2 regions of the Undibacterium sp. KW1 genome follow, and region 1 is predicted to be linked to the other one. Evidence: predicted binding sites of a transcription regulator. Region 1 holds the regulator's gene; the other holds the start of a gene.

Region 1 (16,662 bases):
ATTTTACGTGAAAGGTAATGACCCAGATGTAACTCGGAACCGTTATGTATGCGTCGGCATTGGGGGGCGGATAATGGTTTCAAAAACCGCTGCCTGTAATTGAGAATTGAGAGCGTCATGAAACAACATATATTGAACAAGCAGGCCGGTGCGTCGATGGTGGAGATTGTTGTGACGATCATTATCATTGCAATTGGTTTGCTGGGCGTCGCCAGTTTGCAGGCAAACACGATGCGGTACTTAAAAGTTGCCAATCAACGCACCGAGGCTACTCAGGCCGCATATGATTTGAGTGAGCGCATGCGTGCAAATGGTCAGGGTGTCAAAAATTCTGTCACTGGCGCAGCATCATACACTTACACGACAGCCTATGCGACGACGGTTACAAGCTTGCCTGCCATGCCGACTTGCGGCGGTCCCCGTTGCACTCCTGCTGAGGTTGCTGCTATCGATATCAATGACTGGCTGAGAGGCTTATCAAATCGCCTGACAGATGGTGCGGGGTATATCGTGCCAGTCGCACCGACAGGGTACGATGTTGTCGTGATGTGGAAGGAAGCTAACCTGACTATTGTTGACCCAGCATGCCCTACGGCTACCGCTCCGGCACCTGGTATAGGTGTGCGTTGTTTCACTGTCAGGTTTTCGCCATAACTGAGGTAAATATGAAAATGACGAATTTACGCGATCAGCAAGGCCGGACTTTAGTGGAGTTGATGATCTCCCTTGCAATTGGTTTAATTATCATGTTGGCTGTTAGTACTTTGTATGTGACCAATACACAGACGTACAGGGTAACCGATGACAAAGCGCTCATGGAAGAAGATGGCCGCCTGGCTTTGGCTACTTTGGCATTCAATATAAGAATGGCAGGATATGGACAACTGACAAACGGGTCGCCTTCTTTGATTGCTGGCGGTGGTTTTACTAATTATACGGGGGCAGGCCAGGCGATCGAAGGGTGTACAGGGGGCTTCTCTTCAGCTACTGCCGTTCCCCCTGTGTGCGCCGGTGGTACCAACCCCGACTCATTTCTGATCCGGTATGTGATTGATGGCCTCAATTCAAATTCCAGCGGTGGTGTTCCGGCAGATTGTTTGGGGCAGGCGGTTACAACAGTGCCTGCGATTGTTGAAAATCGCTTTTATGTTCAGCTAAATCCTGTAACAGGGCGCAGGGAGCTCTATTGTGCAGGGAATGGCGGCACGGTACCTGGTGCAACCAATGTTTTACCTGGGCAACCTATAGCAGATAACGTTGTCGATATGAAAGTAACCTATGGTTACGATCAGGATGATAATCAATCTGTTGATGGCTTTTATACTGCGGCGCAGTTGACAGATGTAGCAACGACTGTACCCATGCCAGACTATCAAGTTAAGGATCCATTAACGGTGCCCGCTGAAACCAGGGCACTTATGACGAACCGCTTCTTTAAAGTTCTTTCTGCGAGGGTTTGTCTAGTGATGCGATCTGCTAACGATAACATTACGCCAACAGCACAAAAATATCGTGACTGTAGCGGCAATCTTGTCACTGCAACTGACAAAAGATTATATGCAGCTTTTTCTAGTGTCATTTCTTTGCGTGGCCGCACGAATGGGAGAACCTTATGATAAGAAATTACTCATCGCAACGTGGATTTGTGATGCTGACTTCCATGATTTTTCTGATGGTCCTGACGATGCTGGCGATTACTGCGGTGAGACGTGCTACTCAGGAAGAGCGATTTGCTCGTAGTATAAGGGAGCAAAACTTGGCATTCCAAGCTGCAGAAACTGCTTTGCGATATTGTCAAAGAGATTTTGAGCTCACCAATAAAGGTAGTGTGTTGCCAGCTGGTCTGGACAGGACTGTGAATAATATTCCCATCAATTTATATGTGCAGACCACCGATGATAATCCTCCTCCGGTACTCTGGGCAACCAAGGCAAACTGGGCAACTAAAGGTTTTCGCTTACCGGCAAACACTGTTCCAAATGTGGCTAATCAGCCAGAATGCATGATAGAAGCATGGTTTATACCTAAGGTTAAGGATCCAGCACATCCTGAGAACGATCCCGTATTTTCGGCGAGCGGATCAAATGAAGGTACCAATGACCTGCAACACCAGACTAACTATGTGATTACTGCCAGAGGAGAAGGGAGTACAAACCTTTCAGTGATCTGGTTGCAAGTGACTTTATATATCGGTTCCGCAACATAAGTGGCATTTTGTGATGCATATCGCGTCAATTTACTCTGCGGGCCCTTTTGCCAAACATTGATGTTTTAGTCTCAATAAATTTGATCACTATAGATTCAATGGTGTGGTAGATGGCAACTGGCAGCAGAAGAATGAACATTCAGGGGAAGACCATGAAGAAAATAAATAAACCGCTAACCGTGTGTTTGATCGGCTCTTTAATTGGGCAGTTAATTGCGCCGAGCTTGGCATACGCAACAATATCAAATGCTCCACCACTGGTGAAGCCCAATGTGCCACCTAATATATTTTATACCCTCGATGATTCTGGCTCCATGATGTGGGAAATGATGCCAGATAATATCGCCAGAACGGGTAGTGGTGACGTTACGGGTAAGGGCTATGATAACTATATTGATGGTTGCGGTGGTAATTGCTGGGTGACCAATGTGTTTCCCAAGCCAGCCAATGTGTATAACGTTGGCGGCGCAGGCGATTATGATATTGGTCACAGTATTGTTGTTGGGTTTAATCATAATATTACAGTCGCGCGTTGGCGTTCGTCAGACGTCAACAAGGCGTACTACGATCCCAAGATTTTGTATCAGCCTTGGGCGGATCCTAATGGTGGCCTGATGGCACCTGCCAACCCCTTATCAGCGCTCTATAACCCTGTTGCACCAAGTGGTGGAACAAATACCAATGCAATTAATTTGTCAGTTAATCAGACTTATGCCAACGGCGCTTATGGATGGCTGGCTGATGACGCTACATCGTACAACACTAATGGCAGAACGATTTTCCCAGCCCTTTATTATGTATATAAAGGCACCCTAGGATGCAACCAGTCCACGCTGGCTTGCTTTGATCGTTATGAAATCAGGACTGGAACAGTTTTTCCTGCGAAAGCGGCAGCACGTACAGACTGCGCTGGTTCGGCATGTACAATACCTGAAGAGTTGCAGAATTTTGCCAACTGGTTCCAATATCATCGGTCCCGTATCCTGACCGCGCGCGGCGGCAGTGGCCAGGCTTTTTCCAAGCAAAATTCTACGATCCGCGTTGGATTTGGTACCATTAATACTACTGGCACTGTTATTAACAAGGTCTCAAATGACTTCAGTGCCGCTAATAAAACCAATTTCTTGAATACTTTGTACAAGCAGAGAATGCCAGCTGCGGGTACTCCATTGCGCAAGGCTGTTGATGAGGTTGGTCAATATTTCAAAGACACGTCAATTACTGGTCCATGGCAGACGACTTCCGGTGTCGGGTTGGCCTCAACGCAATTAACTTGCCGCCAAAATTATAATATCTTAATGACTGATGGCTATTGGAACGGTACGGCTGCTGGAGGTGGGCGCAATGGTAACTATGATGGTACCAATGGCCCAACAATCACCAGGCCAGATGGAACAACTTATCAATACACACCCGCTAAACCGTACACCGATACTTTTAGCGATACGCTGGCAGATATAGCCTTTTATTATTGGGCAAATGATTTGCGCACAGATTGGCCGGCAGCGAAGAAAAATGTACCAACCACATCGGCTGACCCAGCTTTTTGGCAACATCTGACGCAGTTCACAGTGGGTTTGGGTGTCAAAGGCACGCTGGATCCAAGCACTGATTTGCCCGCCTTGACGAGTGGTGCCAAGGTCTGGCCAGATGGCTCTATCAATCAGATTGACGATTTGTGGCATGCCGCTGTTAATTCCCGTGGCAAGTACTTTAGTGCATCCAATCCTACGGAGTTTGCCGCAGCACTTGATTCTTCTTTGAACACGATAGCAGAGCGTGTCGGCGATGCTGCTGCAGTAGGTACTTCCAGTAATACCGTGCGCGCAGGTAGTAGTATCTTTACTTCGACTTACCGCACGTCTGACTGGTCAGGTCAACTGGTGCAAAGATTGTTGGATGATAACGGCGTCATTACAGGGACTGGCTGGACTGCGACGACTCCTGTTTTCTCCACCAGGCAAAATAATGTATTTACCTATATCGATTCGGCAATAAAAGGTAAAGTCTTTAGTTACTCCAATCTTGCACCTACAGACAAGGCTTATTTTGATACAGAGGCAGCTACTTATCCGGCAACCACCGTCACTGGAACCAATATAGTCGATTACATCATCGGCGGCCCGGATTTGAACCGTCTTCGTCCGCGTACGGTTCCATTTGGTGATTTTGTAAACTCTGCTCCTCAATACGTCAAAGCAGGTGATGACAGTGGCTATAGTTATATGCCAACTGGCACGCCTGGCAAAGGCACTTATGGTGCCTATTTGTTGAGTAAGTACAATCGTACCCCTATGGTATACATAGGGGCAAACGATGGCATGTTGCATGCGATTAATGGAACCACAGGTGTAGAGGAGTTTGCTTATATTCCAAAAGCCGTTATGAGCAATTTGCCATTGCTGTCACGCACAACCTATGGGCACAGATTTTATGTTGATGGTACGCCTACAGTAGGTGATTATTATGATGGTGGCTGGAAAACAGCTTTGGTTGGGACGACTGGTGCTGGTGGCAGAGCTGTTTACGCCATGGATGTCACAGTGCCTACTCGCCCTAGCTTTAATGAAGGCAAGATTTTGTGGGAAATTAACTCTACAACACAGCCTGAATTAGGATACACCATTGGTACTCCCCAAATCGGACGGATGCCTAATGGTGATTGGGTTGCCATCTTGGGGAACGGCTATGAAAGCAATTCCAAAAAGGCCATGTTGTTCATCATTCGCCTGAGTGATGGCGTGGTGACCAAAATAGATACTGGTGTGGGAAATGCAACTACACCTAATGGACTGGCTACGCCAAAATTGATTGTTGGCTCTGATGCAACTATTAAAGCCATTTTTGCTGGTGATTTGCTGGGTAATTTGTGGAAATTTGATGTAAAGAGTTCAGGCACTACGATTGCATTTTCTGGCACACCTTTATTTCAGGCAAAAATTGGTGGTGTTGCACAGCCAATCACAGTCCAGCCTGATATGATTCCACATAGTAATGGTGGAATGATGTTGCTGTTTGGCACAGGGAAAATTTACGAAACGGAAGATGCTTTGAATACTGACGTTCAATCTTTGTATGGCGTGTGGGATCAAACTGGTGCATCTGGTGTCAGTTCTCCAACTGCTATCTCAAGTAGTCAGTCTGCCCTGCAAAAACGAACCTTGAGCTGGTCTGGTTCCAATGCTTATACAGTCAGTAATGAAACGATTGACTGGACAAGTAAACGTGGCTGGTATATGAATTTGAACTTGAGTACAGGTGAACGTCTGACCATTGATCCGCAAATGTTCTTTGATGAGATAGTGTTCACCACTATTATTCCAGCCAGTGCTGTAGATACTTGTTCTTCAGACGGTAAATCAACAACATTTATTTTGAATGCCATGAACGGTAATGTTTTCCCTTACCCTACGTTTGATACGAATGGCGATAATAAAGTGACTTCTGCAGATGCGATTATTGCTGGTAAGCAGGGTGGTTTGACCTTTGGATCTACGTTGCTGAAAAATGGTTCGTCGGCAATTATTTATCAACCGGTATCATCTGGTGCAGGTTTATCCGGTAATGGAACAAATGCTTCAGCTATTGCTCCAAGTTACAACCCTACCAGACGTATCTGGAAGCAGATATTGCGTACTGATTAAATCATAGAGGTGCTCAAGTGTTAATTAAGAAATCGGAAGCTGGCTTTACTCTGATAGAGATATTGATTGTGGTCGTTATTTTGGGGATATTGGCCGCAATCTCTGTCCCTGCATATACCGATAATGTCAGGCGGAGCCGACGTGCGGATGCGCGTTCTGTTCTAACGCAAAATGTGCAATTCATGCAGAGCTTCATGACTGCGAACGATCGTTATGACAAGATGCGTGACAACACCCCGGTTGCCCTGCCTATGCTGGTGAGCCCGGTAGGTGCTACGGGCAGTAATATTGACTATGACATCAGTTTCACGATAGCACCAACGGCGACTACTTTTAGCGTTCGTGCTGTACCGCGAGCCGGTGGCAGGATGGCCGCAGATGGCTGTGGCACTTATGCGATCAATGAAAGTGGTGCAAGGTCGAATGTGGGCAATACTTTATCTGTCGATACCTGCTGGACCAAGTAATAAAAATCAGGAGGAGCTTTAGCTCTTCCTGACCTCTTGTATCGCCTCGGCAAACTCGGATACATCTTCAAAGCTTTTATACACAGAAGCGAAGCGGATGTAGGCGATTTTGTCGAGGCGCTTCAATTCGCGCATGACCAGTTCACCCAGGTGGCCGGACATGACTTCGCGCTCTCCGCTGGACAATAATTTTTCTTCTATTCTTTGTATTGCTGTCTCGACTGCTTCGGCAGATACCGGACGCTTGCGCAATGCCAGCATCAGGCTGGCGCGCAGTTTGGCGGTTTCATATTCTGTGCGGCTGCCGTTTTTCTTGACGATCACAGGCATCACCAGTTCTATACGCTCATAGGTGGTAAAACGTTTGTCACAGTCGGCACAACGGCGGCGGCGGCGTATGACATTGCCTTCTTCTGAAACTCGGGTGTCGATGACCTGGGTGTCATCGAGGTGGCAAAAAGGGCATTTCATGGCGTATGGTGCTCCATTGGTTTTTATAATTGATTTTATAATTCGATGATACAAAAAAGCCACTCAAGCGAGTGGCTTTTTATTGTACTGCCTGATACTTAAGCCCTGCTTTGGTTGAATCTCTTAAGCTTGATGAATCATTACGCTTGATAAACCGGGAATGCATCTGTCAATTGTTTGACTTCAGCTTTCACGCGTTCTATCGTTGCTGCATCATGCGGATTGTCGAGTACGTCCGCAATCAGGTTACCCACTTTAACTGCTTGCTCTTCCTTGAAACCACGGGTAGTGAAAGCCGGGCTGCCAAGGCGGATGCCGGAAGTGATCATCGGTTTTTGTGGGTCGTTCGGGATACCGTTCTTGTTGCAAGTCATGTGGGCAGAGCCCAGGATGGCTTCGGCTTCTTTACCTGTCAGGTTTTTAGGACGCAAATCCACCAGCATCACGTGGGATTCTGTACGGCCAGAAACGATACGCAGGCCGCGTTCAGTCAGGGTATTTGCCAGCGCAGCAGCATTCTTGACGACTTGTTCTTGGTAAGCCTTAAATTCTGGTGTAAGTGCCTCTTTGAAGGCAACTGCCTTACCAGCGATCACATGCATCAGCGGGCCACCTTGCAGACCTGGGAAAATCGCAGAATTGATCTTCTTGGCGATCGCTTCATCATTCGTCAAAATGATACCGCCACGTGGGCCGCGCAGGCTCTTGTGGGTAGTGGAGGTGACGACGTCTGCAAAAGGTACTGGGTTAGGATACACACCAGCAGCGATCAAGCCAGCATAGTGGGCCATGTCCACCATGAAGTAAGCGCCGATTTCTTTGGCGATCTTGGAGAAGCGCTCAAAGTCGATGCGCAGCGCAAATGCGGAAGCACCGGCGATGATCAGTTTAGGCTTGGTTTCACGCGCCAGTTTTTCCATGGCATCGTAGTCTATATCTTCTTGTGCATTGAGGCCATAAGAGACGACATTGAACCATTTGCCAGACATATTCAAAGGCATGCCGTGGGTCAGGTGACCACCTTCAGCCAGGCTCATGCCCATGATGGTGTCGCCTGGGTTCAACAAGGCAAAGAACACGCCCTGGTTGGCTTGTGAGCCAGAATTAGGCTGCACATTGGCGAAATTGGCATTGAACAATTGCTTCAGACGGTCAATCGCCAGTTGCTCGACCACATCCACATGCTCGCAACCACCGTAGTAGCGCTTGCCTGGATAGCCTTCAGCATATTTGTTGGTCAACTGGGAGCCCTGGGCTTCCATGACGGCAGGGGAACAATAGTTTTCAGAGGCGATCAACTCGATATGCTCTTGTTGACGGACATTTTCTTTTTGTATCGTAGCAAACAGTTCTGGATCTACGTTGGCGAGGGTATGATTTTTTGCAAACATGGCGGTTCCTGATTATTCCTGTTAATAAACAATGATTGTTGTTAATGAGGTGTCTGAAACGGATAGGGGCAGCCTCATTGCTTTTACCATCAGGCTACCCAGGCGCACGGCTGGAGTCAGATAGACTCCGAAATCTCACGCTTCCCGATGGATCTCCATCTTGGGCCAGGATGCTTGCCCGTCTAACAGGGCAGATATGGCCACTTCGCCAGTCACGTGAGATGAAATGGTGCAAGGATTTTACGTGATGGCGTTTGAATGGGCAAGTGCCAGCAGTGGTATGGCAAAAATTAATTTTCACACAAGTATTGCCTTGAAATTTTTAGCTTCCCGATATTGGATGGCAAAACCACTTAAAATAGTATGCTTCAGAGCTGCAAACGTCAGCTAGGCAAATTACCCACAAAAATTGAAGGAATTCAGCATGATCGTCTTGATTACAGGCGCAAGTTCAGGTTTTGGTGAAGAAATGGCACGCAAATTTGTCCGCGAAGGCCATAAAGTCATTGCTGCAGCACGCCGCAAAGACAGGCTGGACGCCTTGCAAGCAGAGCTAGGCGCTGCCTTGTTGCCAGTCACGCTGGATGTGACCAGCAAAGATTCCATCAAACAGGCTTTGGCTGGATTAAGTGCCGAATGGAAAAATATTGATGTGCTGGTCAATAATGCTGGTTTGGCCCTAGGTACAGAGCCTGCCCACCTGGCGTCCCAGGATGAATGGGATACCATGATAGACACCAATACCAAGGGCCTGGTGACAGTTACCAGGGCCATCCTGCCAGACATGGTGGCACGTGGCAGTGGTACGGTCATCAATATAGGTTCGGTGGCTGGTGAAACACCTTATCCAGGTGGCAATGTTTATGGCGCGACCAAGGCTTTTGTCGATCAGTTCACCCGCAATTTGCGTGCTGATCTGGTTGGTACAGGTGTTCGTGCAACCAATATTGCTCCTGGCCTATGTGGTGGTACTGAATTTTCCAATGTGCGCTTCCGTGGCAATGATGATGCGGCAGCCAAGGTCTATGAGGGCACCGTACCGCTGACAGCCATCGATATCGCTGAAACAGCCTACTGGATCGCTACTTTGCCTGCGCATGTGAATATCAATCACATAGAAATGATGCCTACTTGCCAGGGCTATGGGCCGCTGGTCATCAAGCGCAATACTGCTTGATTTTCATCAGGTCTCAGGCTTTGCTGAGATGTAAATTTGCTCTGCCTGCTGCCAAATTGATGGCAGCAGTAGCTCCTTTGAGTGACAAAGAGTAAATATGCGCACTGAATAGCTGGTAAAGTTTATACTATGAAAACAGAATTTGTATGGCCGGTCAGGGTCTACTATGAAGATACTGATACCGGTGGCATCGTTTTTTATGCGAATTACCTGAAGTTTTTTGAGCGTGCCCGTACCGAGTGGCTCAGGGCGGCAGGCGTCAATCAACAGCAAATGGCAGATGAGCATGGCCTGATGTTTGTCGTCAAAGCCACTGCAGTCGAGTATCATGCACCCGCGAGGCTGGATGATGAACTAAGACTCACCGTCGTGGTCGAAAAGCTGGGCAGGGCGTCTGTACAGTTTGTACAAGAAGCCTGGTGTGGCCAGCGTTTGCTGGCCTCAGGCAAGATCAAGGTTGCTTGTGTCAGCAAGACTGAGGTCAGACCGGCGGCAATTCCTGCTGACGTGCTGGCACAGATAGACAGAGATGCTGGCTGAAATTATTTTATTTTAGGGCGGCAACATTGCCCGGTGTTTTGTTTTTGAATTGATTCAATATGACTGTTACCCAAGACCTTTCATTTTTAAGTCTGATCACGAATGCCTCTATTCTGGTGCAACTGGTCATGGCATTGCTGCTAGGCGTGTCACTGACGAGCTGGACTTATATCTTCAGTAAAATGTTCGCCATCAAAAAAGCGCGTGGACAAACTGAAGAGTTTGAACGCAATTTCTGGTCTGGTGGCAATCTGGTTGATCTGTATGCAGCGGCGACCAATAGCCGTCGTACTGGCCGCGACACTAGCGGTGCGCTCGAACGCATCTTTGAAGCCGGCATGAGCGAATATCACAAGGTAAAGACAGCCAATAAAACCACGCTGGATGCCACCGCCATGCTCGATGGCGCGCGTCGTGCCATGCGTGCGTCTTACCAGCGCGAGATGGATTTGCTGGAATCACACCTGTCCTTTCTTGCGTCCGTCGGCTCGGTCTCGCCTTATATAGGTCTGTTCGGCACGGTCTGGGGCATCATGAATTCTTTCCGTGGTCTGGCGAATGTGCAGCAGGCGACACTGGCTGCCGTCGCTCCTGGTATTGCTGAAGCCCTGATTGCTACTGCGATAGGCTTGTTTGCTGCTATACCTGCCGTGCTGGCCTATAACCGTTACTCCCACGATATCGATAGACTGGCGATACGCTTTGAAACCTTTATCGAGGAATTCTCCAACATTCTCCAGCGTCAGTCACGCTAAGGCAGAGTGAGATAGCATGAGTACCCTGCGTGGCGAACGTAAACGCAAATTCAAGGCAGAGATCAACGTTGTGCCGTATATCGACGTGATGCTGGTGTTGCTGGTGATTTTCATGGTGTGCGCACCGATGACCAATCCCAGCGTCATCAACCTGCCTACTGCCGGGCAATCTACCCAGCCGCCATCTGATTATATAGAAATCACCTTGCGGCCCGATGCAGCTTCCACTATCAGCATCAACAGCAAAGCCGGTAACAATGGCAACAACCGCCAGGAAAGCAAGGAAGAAGCCAAAGACCGCAAACAACTGATGCAAAAACTGCGTGAGTATCATGATGCCAAGCCAGAGTTGTCTGTGCTGGTTTCTGCTGACAAGGGCATGATTTATGACGAGGTCATACAAGTGATTTCAGAAGCAAAAAAACTGGGTATCAATCGCGTTGGTCTGGCGACCAAGTGAGTTTTTGCAGATGCAGATAAGACTGCGCCCCTTACTGATGCTGTTCTGTGCTGCCGGTTTATGCGGTGCTGGCTTGGTGAGAGCGCAGCAGTCAGGACAAACTGAAACCTCTTCTGCTCAATCAACACCAACTGCTGCGTCTGCTCAGTCTGTGCAAATGCCTGAGGCAGACAACGAAGCTGTTTCCACCTCCAGCAGTGGCCGTTTGCAACTGGTTGCTGCCAAATCACACTGGGCTGATTTGCTGAGGGAACATATCCCTGAATTTGCCAGCAATGCTGAAGCGCAGAATATCACTCCCGCACTGATCAGACGGTTGCGCCTGGATATCAGCAATATCCTCACTACTGAAGGTTATTTCTCGCCGCAAATCCAGTTTGATAATCCAGATCAGGCGCTGGCACCAGCCTCCACAAATAAAATCATCCATGTGACTGTGGAAGCCGGCCAGCGCACCATCATAGAAAACGTGTCTGTGAAAGTGCAGGGCCCCATGGCAGACGCGATTGATGCTGGTGACAAGGCTGTCACTAAAAGGCGACGGGCCCTGCAAGAAGACTGGGGCCTCGCAGTTGGACAGCCATTCCGTGATGCTGACTGGAGTGATTCAAAAAATCAGCTGCTGGAAAGCCTGCGCTCAGATGCCTATGCCTCAGCCAGCATGACATCCAGTGAAGCAAAAATAGACGCTGACCAGCATAGCGGCATCTTGCAAGTAGAAGTCGATAGTGGCCCGGTATTTACCCTGGGTGATTTGCGTGTCACTGGTTTGCAGCGTTACCCTTCCTGGCTCATAGAACGTTATCAGGCACCCAAAAAAGGTGAGGTTTATTCACGTTCGCGCTTGCTGGATTTCCAGCGTTCCCTGCAAAACTCCGCTTACTTTGCCACCGTCGCAGTAGGCATAGATCCTGATCCAGAAAAAGCCGACGCCGTACCCGTGGATGTGACCGTGGTCGAGCGCCAGGCCCGTGACCTGAGCTTTGGTCTCGGTTACAGCACCAACACCGGTTACCGCAGCGAAGTTGCCTATCGGGACCGCAATATACTTGAGCAGGCTTGGGATTTGCGCAGTGCCGTCAGGCTCGAGCAGCGCAGGCAACTTGGATATGCGGATATTTACCTGCCACCGCGTGAAAGCAAATTCCTCGATTCTTTTGGTGTGCTGGTGGAGCGCGAAAATATCGCCGGTGTGCGCTCCAGCCGTTACGCTCTCGGCATCAAGCGCACCAGCACACGCGGCCATCTCGAACAACGCCTGGGTCTGAACATCGTCAGGGAAAAAATTTCCCCAGATGGTGAAGCAGAAGAGGTCAACAAGGCACTGGTTGCCAGCATAGGCTGGACTTGGCGTGATGTTGATCAGCCTTTCGATCCACGTAAAGGGCAGATCTTGCAGTTCGATCTTGCCGCATCTGAAAAAGCCTTGTTCTCTGACCAGCGCTTCATACGCAGCTATGCCAAATATCAGCGCTGGATACCAGTTCGCAAAACCGATACCGTGATCTTGCGCGCAGAGCTTGGTGCTGTTATTTCCAAAGATGAACAGGGGATACCTGAAGATTACCTGTTCCGCACTGGCGGTAGTACCACCGTGCGTGGCTATGGTTACCAAACCCTGGGCATACAGCACATAGGCAGCACACGTGGTGGCCGCGTGCTGGCAACGGCCAGCGCTGAATATGTACACTGGCTTAACTCTTCCTGGGGCGCTGCCACTTTCCTTGACGTGGGCAATGCCGCCGACAACTTTCGTGAGTTGAATTTAAAGCAGGGCATGGGTGTTGGTGCACGTTACAAGACGCCTGCGGGGCCGATTGCGCTTGATCTGGCTTATGGTCGCCAGACCAAAAAAGTCCGGCTGGATTTTTCTATCGCCATTGCTTTCTGATATGAGCGAAAACGAAAAAAATCAGACAGAGCAAAAAACGCCCGCTAAAAAAAAGCGGAGTCATTTGCGCCGCTTGAGCATGTTCATCCTCAAGCTGTTGATGATATTGATCGTCGTGTCCGGCCTCGTCCTGACCTGGATGTACAAAACTGAGAGTGGCACCAGAGCTGCGCTGGCACTGATAGAAAATGTCAGTCTTGGCAGCCTCAAATTCCGTGGCGTGCAAGGCACACTGGATGACGAACTCAAACTCGACGAATTCAGCTTGGTTGCCCAGGATTTGCATATCAATGGCAGCGCCATCTCCTTGCGCTGGCGGCTTGGCGCTTTATGGCGACGTCAGCTGGATATCACCAGTCTGCAATTAAGCGCTTTGACTATCGCCAGCAGATCCAGCAAAAAAGCCTCCAGCGTACCTGTTGATATAGGACTACCCTTTAGCCTGAGTGCGCCAAAGCTGGCGCTGGGGCGCTTGCATATCGCTACCCTGACTGATGATGGCAAACAGCTGGAGACCCTGAAGCTCAGTGCACTGACTGGCAGTTTTTCTTATCAAGACAATTTATACAAAGCGCAAACCACATTCAGCAGCCCCTGGGGTAATTTGAAAGGCGAAGCTGCACTGGGCAGCTACACTCCTTTCAAGCTGGATAGTCGCCTGAGCCTGCAAGGCCAGGTCCAGGAGGACATCCCGCCCGTCATTTTGCAGGGCGTGGTTTCCGGCAACCTGCATGATATGCAAATCGCGCTGGAAGCTGTATTGGATAGCGCGGCAGAAAAAAATATCCGTAATCAGAACCTGCAAGGACATGCCAGGGGGCGTATCAATTCATTTGCTGCGCCGTATGTACGCGAGCTTGACATTGATGTGCAACACTTTGACCCGTCCGCCTGGCAGGTCAATGCACCTCATGCAGACTTGCGTGTATTGACGAAGTTGAAACCGATAACAGATGAGAAAAATGTAGAAAAAAATACAGGAAAAAACGCGCAAAAAAATACTGTATTTGGTTTGACTGGTCCTATCAATATTCAGAACAGCCAGGTGGCCAGCATCAATAAACAAGGTTTGCCAGTGCAGTCGCTGAGTACCAAATTGTTCTGGCAGGGCCAGCATTTGAGTCTGACAGACCTGGCAGTGCAACTGGCCGGCAAAGGCAAGTTGCAAGGTCAGGCTGATGTTAATTGGCAAGCGGCGCAATTGCAGGCTGACCTGAAACTGAATCTGGCTAATATAGACCTGAACCAGATCGACCAGCGCCTGCATGCCAGTAATATCAAGGGCCAGTTTTCTGCACAGACAGCGAAAGACAAAAGCATCAATCTGCAAGCACAGTTACAAGATGCCCGCGCCAGCCTGAAAGCAGAAGCCAGTTACCATCCTGAGAAACTGCTTCTCGATTTGAATAAATTTGATCTGCAGGCAGAAGATGCTCATCTGCAGGGTGCAGGTGACATCAGCTTTGTAGGCAAGCAGGCATTCAACGTCAAGGCCAGCCTCAAAGATTTTGACCCCGCACGCTGGGTGGCAACACCGGCAGGCCGCTTGCAGGCAGACTTCAGCGCCCGTGGCCAACTGTCGCCGCGCCTTGATGTACAAGTCAATCTGCAGCAATTGCTGGGCCAATATGCAGGCCAGCCTGTGCAGGCAGCGCTGGATGCGCGCTGGCTGCAAGACCAGCAACTGCAAGTCAGGCAACTGGATGCGCACTTTGGTAAAAATACAGTGACAGCACAAGGCAACTGGGGTGGTACCGGTGACAGCTTGAAATTCAATATTGATGCCCAGGACTTGAGTCACCTGAATCCCTTGCTTAGCAACTGGCAACTGGCATTGGGCGGCAAGCTGAAGGCAGATGCGGTATTGCGGGGCCGTTTCGATGAGCCCGCAGGCAGTCTTGATGCCTTGGCAGAGCAAGTCATGATTAAACGTGGTAGCCAGCAATTTACCATTGCCCAGTTAAAGTCCAGCCTGAATCTGGCTAACGGTGCCAAAGGCCAGTTTGATGGCGAGCTCGTGGCCCAGCATCTGGGTGGTGATCTTCCGGCCCTGAGTTCTGCGCCTGATAACCCCGATAAACTCGCGCATGTCAGTCTCAAATTGCAGGGCAGGCGTGATGCCCACAAGCTGAGCCTGGAAACCATCTTTCCTAATAAACAGGTACTGAGCCTGGTCGCGAATGGCAGCATGCAGGCCAGTGCAAAAAATGACACTGCCTGGTCATGGAATGGGCAATTGCAGGCCTTGAATTTGAATGGCAAACCTGATCTGCGTTTACAAAGTTCAGCACCATTACAGGTGTCGGCACAGTCTGTACGCCTGGGTGGCCTGTCGCTGCAAAGCGCACTGGGCAAGCTGGAACTGGAAGAACTGGAATGGACACCTGCCGCACTCAAAACCAAAGGGCAAATCAGCGATGTACAGGTGCTGGAAATTGCCAAACTGTTTTATCCGCAAAATGCAGTCACAGGTAATCTGCGTCTGAATGCGCAATGGAAATTGCAATTGACCGAGCAAGCCCAGGGAGAAATCAAATTGCAACGCCAGAGCGGTGATTTGCGCTTCAATGATCCTGAGGGGACTGGTACTTCAGTCGCCCTGGGCATACGTGATGTGCAATTGCAGATGAAACTGGGTGGCCTGGTCGCCGGTAGCGATAGCGAAAACCTCAGTCTTGATCTGCTTGCCGATGGCAGCCGCCTGGGCCAATGGCAAGCGAAGCTCAATTCCCGCCTAAGCAAACAAAACGATGCCTGGACCATACTGGCCAGTGCACCCCTCAGTGGCCAGGTCACGGCAGCAGTTCCCGACTTGCAATGGCTGGGGCCTTTTGTCAATCCTGGGGTGGTACTCAAGGGCAAGCTGAACGCCGATGCGCGCCTGTCTGGCACCATAGGCAAGCCTGGCTATCGCGCCAACCTGGCAGGGCGGGAGATGGAAATCGCTTTCGCCTCAGAGGGTTTGTTATTGCCAAACGGCAGCCTGGATGTGCAGATAGAAGACAAACATCTGAAGCTGACGAATCTGCAATTTTCCAACACCGTCGCCAACATGCCGCGTCATGCGCAATTCAGGGATGAGAACTGGATAGGCCGCAAAGGTGAGTTCAAGGCCAGTGGTGATATCGACATGGGCAAAGAGACTGGCAGCATACAGGCACAATGGACACAATTTCCACTGCTGCAGCGCAAGGACAGATGGCTGCTGGTATCTGGCCAGGCGAATATCGTTGAAGCCAATGATATCTGGAGCCTGACCGGCAAGGTGCTGGCTGATGGCGCCTACTTCAGGCTGCCCAAGTTGCCGCCGCCCAGCCTTTCCAGTGATGTGGTTGTCGTACGCAAGACTGACAAGGCAGTTACTAAGGCAGCAGAAGCAGAAAGTAATAGAAAAGGTCTCAAGACCCGCATTGATGTCAGCTTCGACATGGGGCCGCGCTTCGTGTTTGTTGGCCGTGGCCTCGATACGGGCCTGGAAGGCAGCCTGCGGCTGCGTTCCAGCGATGGCAGCCCCTTGCAGGCGAATGGGTCCATACGCACCGTCAAGGGCGCGTATGAAGGCTATGGCCAGCAACTGGCAATAGAGCGGGGTATCCTGAACTTCCAGGGGCCACCGTCCAACCCTGGCCTGAATATCCGTGCCTTGCGCAAGGGTTTGCC
Region 2 (16,662 bases), 620 kb from region 1:
GGTGCTGCTATCGTCAATCACCATGATTTTCAAGTTCTCGTTGCCTGTCAACGTTGACATAAAATCATCTCTTCCCGGCAGTATTAAGGTTACATATCACTGTAACAAAAAATCGCACATTTGCGCTTTTTTTCCTTGAATAAACATATTAAGCAACATCAAAATCGATAAATCGATCAGATTGCCACCATTTCGAAGTCTTCTTTACGCGCACCGCACTCAGGACAGGTCCAGTTCATGGGTACATCTTCCCATTTGGTGCCAGCCGGAATTCCGTCTTCAGGGGAGCCTTGCTCTTCATCATATACCCAACCGCAAATCAAGCACATCCACGCCTTGAAACCACCCTTTTCCGTTACCGTATCAGTCACGACTAAAACCCTTCAATCAAGTAAAATATTGAAACTGCTGCAAATATTCTGTTTGCAATGTGTTACTAATGGCATTTGCGCGAGTAAATAAGTCCTCACGAAGTCAGCTATATTAATCTACCCAACGTGCAAAACCAAATTTCTCCACTAATACTTAGCTTTGGCGCCTCAGATCCTGTTGCTGCCACCGGTATCCATGCCGATCTGGCATCGTTTGCAGCCATGGGCTGTCATGGACTGCCTGTCATCACCGCCATTTTAACTGGTGATACGTCGCAAATCGATGATTTACATCCACTCGATGGAGATTTAGTCGATGAACAGGCCCGCACCGTGCTGGAAGACATGCCCGTGCTGGCTTTTAAAGTCGGCCAGACTGGCAGCGTCGAGAATGTCACCGTCATTGCCGAAATTGTCTCAGACTATCCGGAGCTGCCCCTGGTACTCGATCCCTTCAATGCCGCACTGGCAGAACAAGGGCCGGAAGCAGAAGACCTGGTATTGGCAATCCGAGAACTATTGATCCCGCAAGCCAGCCTGCTGATGATCTCTGCCGTAGAACTTTCCCGCCTGGCTGAAACCTGGAAAGAAAACACCGAAGCCGATGCGGAGGCAGAAGCGGAAGACCTGGCAGCCGACACCATGACGCTGATCGAATCAGGCTGCGAGTATATATTAGTCACGGGCACAGCGGGTGAAACCGGCGAGGTGGTTAACACTTTATATAATGAATCCGGCGTGGTCAGACGCGATAGCTGGCAACGCTTGCCGGGCTCACATGCTGGTGCTGGCTCTACCCTGTCCGCCGCGATTGCCGCCTTGCTGGCAAATGGACTGGAAATACCCGAGGCCGTGCTGGAAGCCCAGGAATTTACCCATGCAGCCCTGAGTCACGCACAAAGACTGGGCATGGGCAGGTTGATACCTGACCGTTATTTCTGGGCCAGGGAAGCCAGTTGATCTTCAGCTAATAATCATCAGTCAATACTGCACCAACTAATATATACGTCTTTATTTACAGACTTCCTCTTTGCATTATCACTTATTGAAGCTCCATCATGACCGATAAAAACGACATCCTGTTTGCCCGTGCCCAAAAGACCACGCCTGGTGGCGTCAATTCTCCTGTACGCGCCTTTCGCTCCGTCGGTGGTACGCCGCGTTTCATCACGCGCGCAGCCGGCCCTTATTTTTGGGATGCAGAAGACAAACGCTATATCGATTACATAGGCTCATGGGGACCGGCCATCGTTGGCCATGCCCATCCCGAAGTCATCAGCGCAGTACAGGAAGCAGCCGCCCGCGGCCTGAGCTTTGGCGCACCGACTGAAGGTGAAATCGAGATGGCAGAAGAAATCTGCAAACTCGTGCCCAGTATAGAACAGGTACGCCTGGTATCCAGCGGCACCGAAGCCACCATGAGTGCCTTGCGCCTGGCACGCGGCGCCACCAAACGCGACAAGATCATCAAGTTTGAAGGTTGCTACCACGGTCATGCTGACTCCTTGCTGGTCAAGGCTGGCAGTGGCTTACTGACCTTTGGCAACCCGACTTCTGCCGGCGTGCCTGAGGATTTCAGCAAACACACTCTGGTGCTTGAGTATAATAATTGCGAGCAGCTGGAAGAAGTGTTCAAATCCATAGGCGATCAGATTGCTTGCGTGATCGTTGAACCGGTGGCCGGCAACATGAACCTGATACGCGCCACGCAAGAATTCATCGACACTATGCGCAAGCTGTGTACTGCACATGGCAGCGTTTTGATTTTTGATGAAGTGATGTGCGGCTTCCGCGTAGGCCTGCAAGGTGCGCAGGCATTGTATGGCGTACAGGCAGACTTGACTTGCCTGGGCAAGGTCATCGGTGGTGGTTTGCCAGTCGCCGCCTTTGGTGGCCGCGCTGATTTGATGGCGCACATGGCACCTTTGGGTGGCGTCTATCAGGCTGGCACTTTGTCAGGAAACCCGGTTGCCGTGGCAGCGGGCATGACCACCCTGAAAATTATCCAGCAGGCAGGCTTTTATGAAAACCTGACAGCGCAAACCCGCAAGCTGGTGGATGGCCTGAGTGCTGCTGCCAAAGCTGCTGGAGTCACCTTCTGCGCAGATGCCGTTGGTGGTATGTTTGGCCTGTATTTTGCAAATGAAGTACCAGGTTCTTATACTGCCATGATGGCCAGCGACAAGGAAAGATTCAACCGTTTCTTCCACCTGATGCTGGACCAGGGCGTTTATCTGGCGCCATCTGCTTTTGAAGCGGGCTTTGTGTCTGCGCAACATGATGATGCCATCATTGCCGATACGATTGCTGCGGCTGAAAAAGCTTTCGCACAACTCTGATCTATATAGTAAGGCAGCGTGCAGTGGCACGCTGCCTGTATCTGTGCTTTAGCTCCCTATATTAGTAGCTTCAGTTTTTTGACCTGAAATCCACCTGCCCTGGCCGTCCTGGCAAATTCAAATTCGCATGTGGCACTGGCGTCTGGCTGATGATTTTGCCGCGGCGCAGCACGTGGGTGCGGGTGGCGCGCAAGCGTATTGCCTCCACTGGGTCGCTGGCATCAAGTATTACCAGATCGGCATTGCACCCCACTTCCAGTCCGTATCCCTCCAGGCCCAATATGCGTGCAGGCGCGGCGGTCACTGCCTGGAAGCACTGGCGCATCGCATCCTGCCCTGTCATCTGCGCCACATGCAGGCCCATCTGCGCGACTTCAAGCATGTCACCAGAGCCCAGGCTATACCAGGGGTCCATCACACAGTCGTGGCCGAAGGCGACTTCTATACCCGCAGCCAGCATCTCGGGCACGCGGGTCATACCACGGCGCTTGGGATAAGTATCGTGGCGGCCTTGCAAAGTAATATTAATCAGGGGATTGGCGATGGCAGCCACGCCTGCTTCACGTATCAATGGTAATAATTTACTGACATAGTAATTGTCCATGGAATGCATGGAGGTCAGATGAGAACCTGCTACCCTGCCCTGCATGCCCAGTCTGTGGGTGTGATACGCCAGGGTTTCTATATGGCGCGACAAGGGATCGTCCGACTCATCGCAATGCATATCCACGCGCAGGCCTTTGTCGGCGGCGAATTCACACAGCAGCCGTACCGATTCTGCACCATCGGCCATGGTGCGCTCAAAATGCGGTATGCCGCCGACCACATCGACACCCATGGCGATAGAACGCTTGAGATTATCCATAGCTGTTGCGCTGCGCAAGATACCGTCTTGCGGAAAGGCCACCAGTTGCAAATCCAGATAAGGGGCAACGCGGTGTTTCACTTCCAGCAAGGCCTCCACCGCCAGCAAACGGTCATCGCAGACATCGACATGCGAGCGCACTGCCAGCAAACCCCGTCCCACTGCCCAGTCGCAATAACGCATGGCGCGCTCGACCAGCGCTTCTTGTGTCAGCATGGGTTTCAGTTCACCCCACAAGGCTATGCCTTCGAGCAAAGTGCCAGACTGGTTAACCCGTGGCAAACCATAGCTGAGCACCGCATCCATGTGGAAATGGGCATCGACAAATGGCGGTGTCACCAGATTACCATTAGCATTGATTTCTTCTGCCGCGCTGACGGGCAAAGCCACATCAACGGCGCTGATGCGGCCACCCTGGATGGCGATATCAATACCCTTGCGACCATCTGGCAAACTGGCATTGCGTATGACAAGATCGTTCATCAGAAATCTCTCTCTATGATTAGTGCATCGATTAGCAAATGGATTAGTACATAGTTATTACAGAAAATATGCGCCATGAACCTCATCCTGCGTCATAATCTTGGCACAGAAAGGCAGGAATCTTATGGCAACAATGAAGCAAGTCGCAGAGAAAGCCCGGGTTTCAACGACCACGGTTTCTCACGTCATCAATAATACCCGTGTCGTCAGCGAAGATGCACGCGAACGTGTGCTGGCCGTGATCCAGGAATTGCGCTACATCCCCAGCGCTGTTGCCCGCAGCCTCAAGAACGACCGCACCCATACCCTGGGTATGATGATACCGAATAATTCCAATCCCTATTTTGCCGAAATCATACAAGGGATAGAAGACGCTTCATTCAAGCTGGGCTATAACATTATCCTGTGCAATTCCTACGATGATCCAAAGAAGCAGGCGGCCTACATCCGCGTGCTGATGGAAAAACGTATCGATGGCCTGATCCTGGTGTCTTCTGGTTCAGATGAAGAACTGACACAATTGCTGGCAGACGAAGGCATACCCAAGGTATTGGTGGATAGAGAAGTGTCGGGTGTGGTGGCTGACTTTATTGAAGCTGACCATGAACAGGGTGGTTATGAAGCAACCCGTTATCTGATAGGGCTGGGCCATAAGCACATTGCCTGCGTTGCTGGCCCAGACATTTTGCTGCCCAGTGGTGACCGTGTCACCGGCTACCGCCGTGCCTTACAGGAAGCAGGTCTGGAATTCAACAACGAATACCTGATCCATGCTGACTTTACCAGCCAGGGTGGCTTTAACGCTTTCCAGCAATTGCTCGCCTTACCACAAAGGCCTACAGCGATTTTTGCCAGCAATGATTTGATGGCGATAGGTGGTATACGCGCCGCCAATGAAGCCGGCATCAAAATACCGGAAGCCTTGTCTGTCATCGGTTACGATGATATTGCCTTGGCCTCGTTCAGTACGCCGCCATTGACGACGATAGCCCAGCCCAAGCAGGCCATCGGTAATCTGACAGCACAGATACTGGTCAACCGTATTGTTGATCCTGAGGCGCCATTGAGGCGGGAAATGCTGAAGTCGCAACTGGTGATACGGCAATCCACTGCCAGCGTATCCAGCGCTGAGTGAGTATCTAAATAAATATCCCAATAAGTATCCAAATAAGTGTCTGAAATCAGGCGTCTAAACAAGGTACCTAAAATCAAGGTTCAGTAACCAGGTTTTTGGAACCTGGTTACTGGTAGCTGTTTTTTAGAACTTCATCCTTGGAATTTATTTCTCCAGACTCAGGAGATAGAGTTAATCAAGACCTGCAACAAGATCAAAATAATCATCGGGGAAAAATCCAGGCCGCCGATGGCAGGGATGAGTTTCCTCACTGGTTTCAGAAAGGGCTCGTTCAAGGCCCGCACAAAAGGCGCGAAAGGCGCGCTTGGGTTGACCCAGCTAAACAATACCTCCAGCAGCAGCAAGGCCATGATCTCGTAAATGATCCATTGCGCCATCATGATGCCTGCCATGATGAAAACCTGTTCAACCATGAATACAGGTAATACCAGCCATACGATAAAGCCCGCCGTCGCCAGAGCAACCAGCAAGGCACCTATCAGTGTTGCCCAGTCATAGCCCGCAAAACCGGGAATCACGCGGCGGATAGGATGTACCAGCCAGTCAGTCAATTTAAAAATAGCCTGCGCCAGCGAGGCAGGTGGCCGTATGCGTTGTGCCTGCATCCAGAAACGCAGTAATAAAAAGCCGGCAAATACACCTGTGACGGCTTTGATGACATAAATTAAATTATTCAATAACACGGCACATCCTTAAAAAAAAACCCACTGCATGACGAATCAGACAGTGGGTATTGTGCCTGAATAAAACCAGGCCACCAAGCATATCAAAGATTATGCTGGGCGATTACCAGTTGGGAAAGGCCATGCTGCATTTGGACTTACAACTGTTTTTGCATCAGGTGTCGCTGGTTTTGCTGGAGCGGCCTTTTTAGCGGCTGGCTTAGCCGCCGCTTTTTTTGCTGCTGGCTTCGCTGCGGCTGGTTTAGCGGCTGCTGGCTTAGCTGCAGCTTTTGCTGCTGGCTTGGCTGCTTTGGCTGCTGGTTTAGCTGCCGCTTTTTTTGCTGCTGGTTTAGCTGCTGCCTTGGTTGCTTTAGCTGCTGGCTTAGCTGCTGCCTTAGTCGCTTTGGCTGCTGGTTTAGCTGCTGCTTTTTTCGCCGCTGGCTTAGCTGCTGCCTTAGTCGCTTTTGCTGCTGGCTTAGCTGCTGCTTTCTTCGCTACTGGCTTGGCTGCCTTGGCTGCTGGTTTAGCTGCTGCCTTAGTCGCTTTTGCTGCTGGCTTGGCCGCTGCTTTTTTCGCTGCTGGCTTAGCTGCTGCTTTTTTAGCTGCTGGTTTAGCCGCTGCCTTGGTAGCTTTTGCTGCTGGTTTAGCTGCTGCCTTAGTCGCTTTTGCTGCTGGCTTGGCCGCTGCTTTTTTCGCTACTGGCTTAGCTGCCTTGGCTGCTGGTTTCGCTGCTTTAGCCGCTGGCTTAGCTGCTGCTTTAGTTGCTTTAGCTGCTGGTTTAGCTGCGGCCTTAGTTGCCTTGGCTGCTGGTTTTGCTGCAGCTTTAGCTGCTGGCTTGGCGGCTGCTTTTTTAGCTGCTGCAGGTTTAGCTGCTGCCTTGGCTGCCGGTTTTGCTGCAGCTTTAGCTGCTGGCTTGGCGGCTGCTTTTTTTGCAGCTGGTTTTGCTGTTTTAGCAGCTGCTTTTTTTGCAGCAGGCTTCTTCGCTGCTGCTGGTTCGTCCGGGGACGGTTGTGGTGCTGTTGCCATTTTGTTTCTCCTTCGATTGAGATGGAAAAAATCAGATAAAAATTAAATCCGCTCGATCCCTTCAAGCGGATTATTCATCGGCACAAACATGATCGCTGTTTGCGCTAATGAATTCTGCACCGGCCGAACTGCTCCATCCCCTCTATTGATGGGGCACTTCAGCCATCCTGGTTTGCTTTAGAACCTGCTTATGATCTTACTGCGCGGACGTGATCGGGGCTCATGCGCTGCTCAAAATGCTCATGTACTTGAGTACATTCCGCTTTTTGCGCTGCTCTTTACCCCGCTGACGACCGCTCGCTACAGATCATAAACAGGTTCCACGCCGGCTCCTCGCCTGGCGGCAAACCCAAAAACGCCTGCATTAATTGCAGACGCCGGTATTCTTTTGCGAAATACAAAAACCAATAGCCACAATACCCAGTGTAGCCAGGTATTGCGGCACTAACAGTTCAAAACAATGTTGTCTATGACTGTCCATTCAGTTTGGTGAGGCCTCTCGCGTTTTACATCTTGTGCAAATCTGAGCAATCCTGAGGGACGCTGTCAGCTTGCGGCGTTTTTCTGATTTGATGATTTCTTTGTGTCTGTGTTTGCCATCTGGGGTCTCCCTCCCCAAATTCAACATCACATCAAAACTTCAATCAAACTACCCGCACTACTTGATCAGCAATCCCTGACCTGGATTCTGGCGATCGCTTGTTCAGCTTATTCCCAGTTGAGGGCTCCGCCAGTTTGATACTCAATCACACGTGTCTCAAAAAAGTTGCGCTCTTTTTTCAGGTCTATCATTTCACTCATCCAAGGGAAAGGATTTTCTTCCTGAGGGAACAGCGTTTCAAGACCGATTTGTTGTGCGCGGCGATTTGCGATGAAGCGTAAATAACCTTTAAACATAGGCGCATTCAAACCGAGCACTCCACGCGGCATTGTATCCTCTGCGTAACGATATTCCAACTCCACAGCACGCAAAAACAACGATTTAATTTCATCGCGAAATGCTGGCGTCCACAAATGTGGATTTTCCATCTTAATTGTATTGATTAAATCGATCCCGAAATTGCAGTGCATCGATTCATCGCGCAAGATGTATTGATATTGTTCAGCCGCGCCCATCATTTTATTTTGACGGCCAAGCGCCAGAATTTGCGTGAAGCCGACATAGAAAAACAGGCCTTCCATCAAGCAGGCAAATACGATCACAGACTTGAGCAAAGTCTGGTCTGCCTCGGTGGTGCCGGTCTTGAATTCAGGATTGGTCAGCACGTCAATGAAAGGAATCAGGAACTGATCTTTGTCGCGGATGGAATCGACTTCATTGTAGGCATTGAAGATTTCTGCTTCATCCAGGCCCAGCGATTCAACGATGTATTGATAAGCGTGAGTATGGATAGCTTCTTCAAATGCCTGGCGCAGCAGGTACTGGCGGCATTCCGGCGCCGTGATATGGCGGTAGGTGCCGAGTACGATATTGTTGGCAGCCAGAGAATCGGCGGTCACAAAAAAACCAAGGTTACGTTTTACCAAACGGCGCTCATCTTCTGTCAGACCATTTGGGTCTTTCCAGAGTTCAATATCACGTTGCATATTGATCTCTTGCGGCATCCAGTGATTGGCGCAACCTGCCAGATATTTATCCCAGGCCCATTTATATTTGAAGGGAACCAGTTGATTGACGTCGGTCGTACCGTTGATGATGCGCTTGTCGGCAGCATTCACGCGGCGGGCCACATCTTCTGCAGCGACCGGCACTGGCTTGCTGACCAGCGCAGGGTTGAGGGCAACCTCCTGAGTCTGCAGACGAGGCTGCAAATCCTGGCCAGTGACCTGACGTGGTGCCGGAGCTGCCGGCTTGACTTCATCATCCCAAGATAACATTATTTATTTCCTTACTTTTTGTAACAGCTTATTCTTACGACAGGAAGCAGTCATGCTGCTCCCTGCAAACTTGTATGTCTTATTGGCAGGCTTCACATTCTTCGAAACCGGCATCACCAGGACGCAACATGCAGGCCGGACCATCCGTTTCCTGTGCTGCAGCACTGATGCCAGCAGGTGCTGCAGCATAACCACCACCATTACCGTCCACTGCCACCGCATTCAATGCACCGGTTTTACTGGTGGATTTTTCAGTGTGTGTTGCGCCTATGGTGCGCAGGTAGTAAGTGGTTTTCAAACCACGCAACCAGGCCAGCTTGTAAGTCTCATCCAGTTTCTTGCCGGATGCGCCTGCCATATAGATGTTCAGGGACTGTGCCTGATCTATCCACTTTTGACGACGCGCAGCTGCCTCAACCAGCCAGGATGGGCTAATTTCAAATGCAGTTGCATACAAAGCACGCAAATCTTCCGGGATGCGGTCGATACGGGCCAGGCTGCCGTCAAAGTATTTCAGGTCAGCGATCATGACTTCATCCCACATGCCGCGCTCTTTCAGATCGCGCACCAAGTGTTCATTGATCTCGGTAAACTCGCCTGACAAATTCGACTTCACATACAGGTTTTGGTAAGTCGGTTCGATACAGGCGGCCACGCCAATAATGTTAGAAATTGTTGCAGTCGGCGCAATCGCCACGCAATTGGAATTGCGCATGCCAAATTTCTTGATGCGGTCACGCAGTGGGTACCAGTCCATGGTTTCCGAGAAGTCAGCTTCCAGATAACCACCGCGTTCTTCGGCCAGCATCTTCAGGGAATCTTGCGGCAGGATGCCACGGTCCCACAAAGAGCCAGGGTAAGAACTGTAACGACCACGTTCCTCAGCCAGTTCCGTCGATGCCCAATAAGCGTAATAGCAGACGGCTTCCATGGAAGTATCAGCGAACTGTACAGCATCCATCGATGCATAAGGGATACGCATCATGTGCAGGCAATCCTGGAAACCCATGATGCCCATACCGACAGGGCGGTGACGCAGATTGGAATCGCGCGCCTTCTTCACTGCATAGTAGTTGATGTCGATGACGTTATCCAGCATACGCATCGCTGTACGCACAGTTTTTTGTAATTTAATGTGATCCAGCTTGCCGTCTTTCATGTGGGCAGGCATGTTGACCGAACCGAGATTACATACCGCGATCTCACTGTCGTTGGTGTTCAGGGTAATTTCTGTACACAAATTGGAACTATGGACCACGCCTACGTGCTGTTGTGGCGAGCGGATATTGCAAGGATCTTTAAAGGTGATCCATGGATGACCAGTTTCAAACAGCATGGACAGCATCTTGCGCCACAGGTCCAGCGCCGGGATTTTTTTGGACAGAGTCAGTTCGCCCTTGGCTGCTTTTGCTTCATAGGCGACATAAGCCTGTTCGAAAGCCTTACCAAATTTATCATGCAGATCAGGTACATCGGATGGGGAGAACAAAGTCCAGTCGCCTTTTTCCATGACGCGCTTCATGAACAGGTCAGGAATCCAGTTCGAGGTATTCATGTCATGCGTACGGCGGCGATCATCGCCTGTGTTTTTGCGCAGGTCGAGGAATTCTTCGATATCCATGTGCCAGGTTTCCAGGTAGGCGCACACTGCGCCTTTGCGTTTACCGCCCTGGTTAACAGCGACTGCCGTGTCATTGACAACTTTGAGGAAAGGCACAACACCCTGGGATTTGCCATTGGTGCCTTTAATATGTGCGCCGAGCGAACGTACTGGTGTCCAGTCATTACCGAGGCCACCGGCATATTTTGCCAGCAGGGCGTTTTCCTTGATGGCTTCATAGATGCCATCAAGGTCATCGGCAACTGTGGTCAGGTAGCAGGAGGACAGCTGTGAGCGTTGTGTACCAGAATTGAACAGGGTCGGTGTCGAGCTCATGAAGTCAAAGCTGGACAGCAGATTGTAAAATTCTATGGCGCGGGATTCGCGATCAATTTCATTCAGGGACAAGCCCATCGCGACACGCATGTAGAAAGCCTGAGGCATTTCTATGCGGGTACCGCGTACGTGCAGGAAGTAACGGTCATACAAAGTTTGCAGACCAATATAACCAAATTGCAGATCACGGTCAGCAACCAGGGCATTTGCCAGTTTCTTCAAGTCGAACTGGCCCAGCTTGGCATCCAGCAAATCGGCCTCTATACCCTTCTTGATGAACTTGGGAAAGTAATCGAGGTATTCTGCTGCGGCATCCTGTTGCGCCACTTCTTTGCCAAACACTTCTTTACGGACTGTATGCAAGAGCAGACGTGCAGTGACCTGGCTGTAAGCAGGTTCTTTTTCCATCAGCGCGCGGGCAGCCAGGATGGCGGATTTGTACAATTCTTCTACCGGCACGCCGTCGTACAGGTTCTTCAAAGTCTCAGCCAGGATGGCATCCGGATCAGCCAGCTTGTCGAGCCCCAGGCAGGCAGCGGCAATCATCTTGCGTACTTCTGCCACGTCCAGTGGACGGGACTGGCCGTCAACGATGACGTGCAATTGCGACACAGCGGCTTCTGCATGGCCAGGCGCATCATTGACGCGGCGGCGTTCTTCCATGCGTTTGGCGCGGTACAAAACATAAGAGCGGGCAACATCATGCTCGCCTGAGCGCATCAGCGCCAGTTCAACCTGGTCCTGCACATCTTCTATATGGAAAGTGCCACCGGCTGGCTGGCGGCGCAGCAGAGCAGCAACCACGCTGGCTGTCAGTTGTTCTACCAGTTCACGGATTCTGGCGGACTCTGCACCATGCCCACCATTCACAGCCAGAAACGCCTTGGTCATGGCGATGGCGATTTTGGATGGCTCGAAACCAACCACGGAACCATTACGGCGAATGATGCGATATTCGCTATAACTATTCAGATTGTTTGCAGCAGGTGTCGCTGCTACATTCAAAACCGATTCCAGTTCTGGCTTGGACGAAGTGGATATTTCAATAGAAGAGTGCATTGATCCTCCGGATGCAGTGTTATTTTTTGCCTGCAAAGCTCAAGGAAAACAAAAGCTTTGCAGGTCATGGGTTAAACAGTCAAATGACTAAGCGACTAAACAAAAAGCAGATAAGGTGCAGCAGAGCTAACAGCCGGACTAAGCGACATTCGCCAAATCCGGTTTATTTTGTTTACATCAGACACTAATTCAATTGCAAAACGTGAGGGAAATTGAAGCAAGGCAAGAAAACAAACAAATCCTGAAAACCACTACATCTAGTGCGCTAGTTTTTATTTGCCCTAATTCTAGTGCCGCCTCAGACGATATGCAACCGCTTTTTATTTAATTAATTGAATTATTTTTTCTGTAAATATGTGTACGAGGTGTTGACTTTCGCAAAGCACAGAAATGCGTTAGTGCCGCTGCGAGCGGGCACTAACATTTAATTTCATGCTAGTGGACTGTAACAGTGGAATCGAGAGTGAAAGACATGCGCCCGGCGCATCAGGGCAAGACGCAAAACACAGCGATAGCGGGGCTATCGCGAGTATTTGCAACGCAGCCATGATCGCCGCGCGCATGGCAAGCACTCCGATTTTCGCTGTTACAGTTCACTAGTAGCGGAGCCTGGTATTACCTGGCAAATGATTCCCAAAATGGGTGTGGCAATGGAATCAAGAAAGTGAGACTGATAGTGGTCTTGCAGCAATCACACTACAAGCAGGCAATTGGCCGGACGCATGCGACCAGAATCGCCATCATCAACAGATGCAACTAAAAGACACGACTAAAAGAGACCACTAAATAATTTACTCCTGGATCTTCAGTTTTTGTATCTGGTAACGCAGTTGACGGAAACTGACGCCCAGCAATTCTGCCGCCTGGGTACGGTTGTTACGGGTCTGCTGCAGGGCACGGCGTATCATTTCGCGCTCTACGCTTTCGAGATAGTCGGGCAGCGAGCAAGGCAAACTTGGAGCAGAGAATACATCCAGCGCGGTAACAGCGGGTAATTCAGGAACAATATCGCTATGATTATTGACAACAGCGGTCGGGACGGGCTGTGCTATCGGCAGTTCAGGCAACTTCCTGGTTCCGCGCAAGGCCAGGTCGCTAACCTCTATGCAGCCATCATTGGCAAAGGCAACTGCACGCTCCAATATGTTTTCCAGCTCACGCACATTGCCGGGAAAGTCATAACTGATCAACGCGTCAATTGCCTCTACTGACATATCAACATCATTACCTGTCAGTTTCTTGAGGATATTGCGCGACAGCTCGACTATATCCTCCAGTCTTTCGCGCAGAGGTGGCAAGTGCAATTCAATGACATTCAGGCGGTAATACAGGTCTTGCCGGAAGCGCCCCTCTTCTACACAGATCGCCAGGTTCTGGTGGGTCGCACTGATAATGCGCACATCAACTGCCTCTTCGACCGTGGCACCAACCTTGCGCACGCGCCTTTCCTGTATGGCACGCAGTAACTTGACTTGCATGGGCAAAGGCAGGTCAGCCACTTCATCAAGCATCAGGGTGCCACCGTTGGCAGCCTGAAAAAAACCATCCCTGTCATCAGCGGCACCAGTAAATGCACCTTTTCTGTAACCAAAGAATTCAGCTTCCATCAAGGTCTCGGGAATTGCCCCGCAATTGACGGCGATAAAAGGCTTGTCGGCCCTGGCGCTGCTGCTGTGTATTTCGCGCGCCGCCAACTCCTTGCCGCTACCAGATTCGCCAGTAATAATGACCGGTGCCATGCTGCGTGCAAGGCGGCTGATCTGCGCCCTGACCTCTTGCATGCCTTGCGACTGGCCTATCATGAAAGAATTGGCGGGGACATTCAGTTTTTCCGGAGTCGCCAGTTGTACTTTTTGAACCTCATTGGTTTGCAGGGCCGACCTGACGAGCTTGCGCAACTGGTCAAGCGCCACTGGCTTGGAAACATAGTCGAAAGCACCGGCCTTCAAGGCAACCACGGCATTGTCAGCACTGCCAAAAGCGGTGATCACGGCAATAGGTGTGCTCTTATAGAGGCTATTTACCTCCTGTACCAGTTCCATGCCCGATCCGTCAGGCAGACGCATATCGGTCAGTACCAGTGCATAGCTACGCTTGCTCAGGTGAGCGCGGGCCAGTGCCAGGGTTTCTGCGCTATCGACATCCAGCCCCATTTTGATCAGGGTAATCTCCAGCAACTCACGCAGGTGCGCCTCATCATCCACTACCAGGATGCGGGGACAGGCCGCAGCTTCCATCATACTCATGCACTGTATCCAGAGAAATTAATTACAAAACGCCCACTGGGCTCTGTCTTGCCTGCTTCGTTTTCTTCAACCCGGTATTCATAGTCAAGCAAGGCATGGTTATTCAAACACAACTCCCTTGCCATATACAAGCCCAGACCAGTGCCCATACGTGAAGTAGTGTAAAACGGCTCAAACAAGTGCGACCTCACTTCATACGGAATCGCCGGTCCATCATCTTGTATATGCAACTCTTGTCGGCCACTACTGTTAATACAGGCAAACAGTTTGATACTGGCTGTTTGCCCACTGGCGTAACGTATGGCATTCGACAAAAGATTCAAGACGACTTCGCGCAAATGACTGGGGTCAAAGTTGACGAGGAAGTTTTCGTTTTTCAATACCGCAATAAAATCAGTGGGCAAGTTACGTGTTTCTATAAAATCCCTGACCATTTCTTCAATCTGGTCCATCACCAGATATGGTTCCACATCCGATTGCGCCTTGCGTGAGAGCTTCAGGATATCTTCTATGAGCTGGTTCAGGCGTGCTACATTGTCATCAACAATCTTCAGCAAACGCTTTGCCTGCTTGTTTTCCTGTCCGGGATGCCCAAGGTCTTCATTTAGCAACGAGGCTGCATAAGAAATCGACGACAGGGGATTACGCACTTCATGAGCGATACTTGCGGTAAGGCGCCCCATTGATGCCAGCTTCAGTTGCTGCGCCTGATTTTCTATATCAGACACATCCTGCATGAAAATAATCGTATAACCGCCATTGCGCTCCCTGAAACCACCTACGTTAACCGCTTTGATGGCAACAAAGCGCAACTTAAGGTGCGTCACAAAATGTGGGCGCTCGCGCTCGAAGCGCTCCCTCGTCGCGGTATCGGCTGCTATTTCCCCGAGTTCCGGCTTGGGATCGTCGAGATAACATCGTATTGATACAAAGGAGATTTCTTCTTTACGACGGTCCGGCAAAGCAGGGCGAGCTTGCATATTGCTAAGGGCTTCAACAATCGGGCGTAAAGCTGAGATACTCGCCAATTCTATGCCTATCATTTCTTTGCTCAGATTACCACTCAGCATGCGGGTAGCTGCCGGATTAATTTCAAATATACAACCATCATGATCCAGAACCAGAATACCATCACCCATATCTGAAATCACCAATTGGTTGATGGATTGCTGTATGGCCAGCGCATTGCCGCGCTGCACCGCCAGTTGCTCCTGATTAATCAGGTTATGTGCCAGCCGATTGACCACGGACACAACTGCGAAATAAGCGGCCCCAAACAGACCAGCCTGCGACAACAATGTGCCGTCTTCCAATTGCAAATAGCGGTATAAGCTCTCGCCCAACAAGAAAAGTACGACAACGGAAGCAAAGAAAAATGACCAGACCAGGGGGCTCAATATGGCGGCACCTGCCAGTGGGAACAAAAACAGAATCCCCAAGCCACTTTTATTCCCCCCGCCAGCCAAGTACATGATGGAAATGATGATGATGTCGAGCAGTATCTGGGTTGTCAGTTGCCACATGAAACGGCGGGGATACAATTGCTTGAGCACCACAAAGCCTATCGCCACCGACAGATAGATCAGGCCTATGTCACGCCCGAATAAGGGCTCGCTGGTCCAGATATCTTTGCCACTGCGCAAACTCAGCAAGATCAGCAAGCTGCCAGCCACCACGATGCGCGAGGCATTCAGCGTTTGCAGCGAGCGCCAGAACGAATGCGAAGGTTCGGACACGTCGTGGTATGCTTCAGACATTGACGTCCTGTCGGCTGGCAAGCTCATGCAAGATCAGCATGTTCTTGGCTGCAGTAAACCTGTCCGGCGCGCTGCACGGCTTCTGATGCGGGTAAATAAATCTGGCAATGGGCGCAGCAAACCATGGTCTCAGCCGATCCGGCATGCTGTGAACCGGCATTTCCTGGCTCCAGCGGTTGTTCAGGATTGCCAGATCCGGCAGCAGGGGGCTGTATTTTTTTCTTCAGGGCCAGAATCACCAGCATCACCAGCCCCAGCCAGAACAGTAACCTCATGACAGGCTCCTGTGTAACAAGACTTCCAGCACAAAACGGCTGCCTACATAAGCCAGCAGCAAGGTGATAAATCCTGAGAGCGTGAAACTCAAGACAGTTTTACCACGCCAGCCACGCCAGTAACGTCCTGTCAGCAAAATGGCAAACAAGAGCCAGGACAGGAGAGACAGCAGGGTCTTGTGATCCCATTTAAAAGCTACGCCCAAAACCTGCTCTGAAAATATCACACCTGACAAGACTGTGAGTGTGAGCAAAACAAAACCAAACAGGACAAAACGGAACAGTATTTTTTCCATGGTCAGCAAGGCAGGCAGCCTGTCTATCAGGGTATTGAGCCATTCCACATTTTTTACCGCACGCAATTGATGCAGATGCTTGTCTTGTACTGTCATGACGACCGCATGAAAGGCCGCTATCGTCAGCGTGCTATAGGCCAGCATGGCGACCACGACATGCCAGGGAAACATGGCAGTCTTGCCAGCCAGGGCAATCAGGCTGCCTGGAAAAAAACTGGGCAAGACAGCCATCAACGCGGCATTGGGCATCAGTAACAAGCGCAAGCCATCAAGGGAGGCGTTGCGATTTTCCAGCCAGCAGACAAACACGGATACCCATAGCGCGGCGGACAAC

What was found. Region 1 encodes NrdR, which represses ribonucleotide reductase genes. Its sites were predicted from a motif close to CACNANATNTNGTG; they were not measured.
Positions count from the first base shown of each region.
Region 2: a site for NrdR is predicted at 12,004-12,017, ahead of UNDKW_RS04275 (ribonucleoside-diphosphate reductase subunit alpha). Genes of this name have one in related genera too.

Region 1 covers NZ_AP018439.1:1,559,675-1,576,336, forward strand. The annotation lists gene UNDKW_RS06875 (GspH/FimT family protein) at 1-103, shown strand, start outside; gene pilV (type IV pilus modification protein PilV) at 118-654, shown strand; gene UNDKW_RS06885 (PilW family protein) at 666-1,616, shown strand; gene UNDKW_RS06890 (PilX N-terminal domain-containing pilus assembly protein) at 1,613-2,206, shown strand; gene UNDKW_RS06895 (pilus assembly protein) at 2,359-5,850, shown strand; gene UNDKW_RS06900 (type IV pilin protein) at 5,868-6,317, shown strand; gene nrdR (transcriptional regulator NrdR) at 6,336-6,788, opposite strand; gene glyA (serine hydroxymethyltransferase) at 6,929-8,179, opposite strand; ZMP/ZTP riboswitch at 8,269-8,405, opposite strand; gene UNDKW_RS06915 (SDR family NAD(P)-dependent oxidoreductase) at 8,604-9,356, shown strand; gene ybgC (tol-pal system-associated acyl-CoA thioesterase) at 9,486-9,896, shown strand; gene tolQ (protein TolQ) at 9,956-10,651, shown strand; gene UNDKW_RS06930 (ExbD/TolR family protein) at 10,668-11,111, shown strand; gene UNDKW_RS06935 (autotransporter assembly complex family protein) at 11,122-13,002, shown strand; gene UNDKW_RS06940 (translocation/assembly module TamB domain-containing protein) at 13,082-16,662, shown strand, end outside.
Region 2 covers NZ_AP018439.1:943,441-960,102, reverse strand. The annotation lists gene UNDKW_RS04320 (PleD family two-component system response regulator) at 1-60, opposite strand, end outside; gene UNDKW_RS04315 (rubredoxin) at 177-329, opposite strand; gene UNDKW_RS04310 (hydroxymethylpyrimidine/phosphomethylpyrimidine kinase) at 498-1,331, shown strand; gene hemL (glutamate-1-semialdehyde 2,1-aminomutase) at 1,430-2,710, shown strand; gene UNDKW_RS04300 (amidohydrolase family protein) at 2,781-4,058, opposite strand; gene UNDKW_RS04295 (LacI family DNA-binding transcriptional regulator) at 4,183-5,193, shown strand; gene UNDKW_RS04290 (YggT family protein) at 5,352-5,876, opposite strand; gene UNDKW_RS31060 (hypothetical protein) at 6,157-6,927, shown strand; gene UNDKW_RS04280 (ribonucleotide-diphosphate reductase subunit beta) at 7,590-8,759, opposite strand; gene UNDKW_RS04275 (ribonucleoside-diphosphate reductase subunit alpha) at 8,839-11,754, opposite strand; gene UNDKW_RS04270 (sigma-54 dependent transcriptional regulator) at 12,546-14,000, opposite strand; gene UNDKW_RS04265 (PAS domain-containing sensor histidine kinase) at 13,997-15,757, opposite strand; gene UNDKW_RS04260 (PP0621 family protein) at 15,781-16,032, opposite strand; gene UNDKW_RS04255 (inner membrane protein YpjD) at 16,029-16,662, opposite strand, start outside.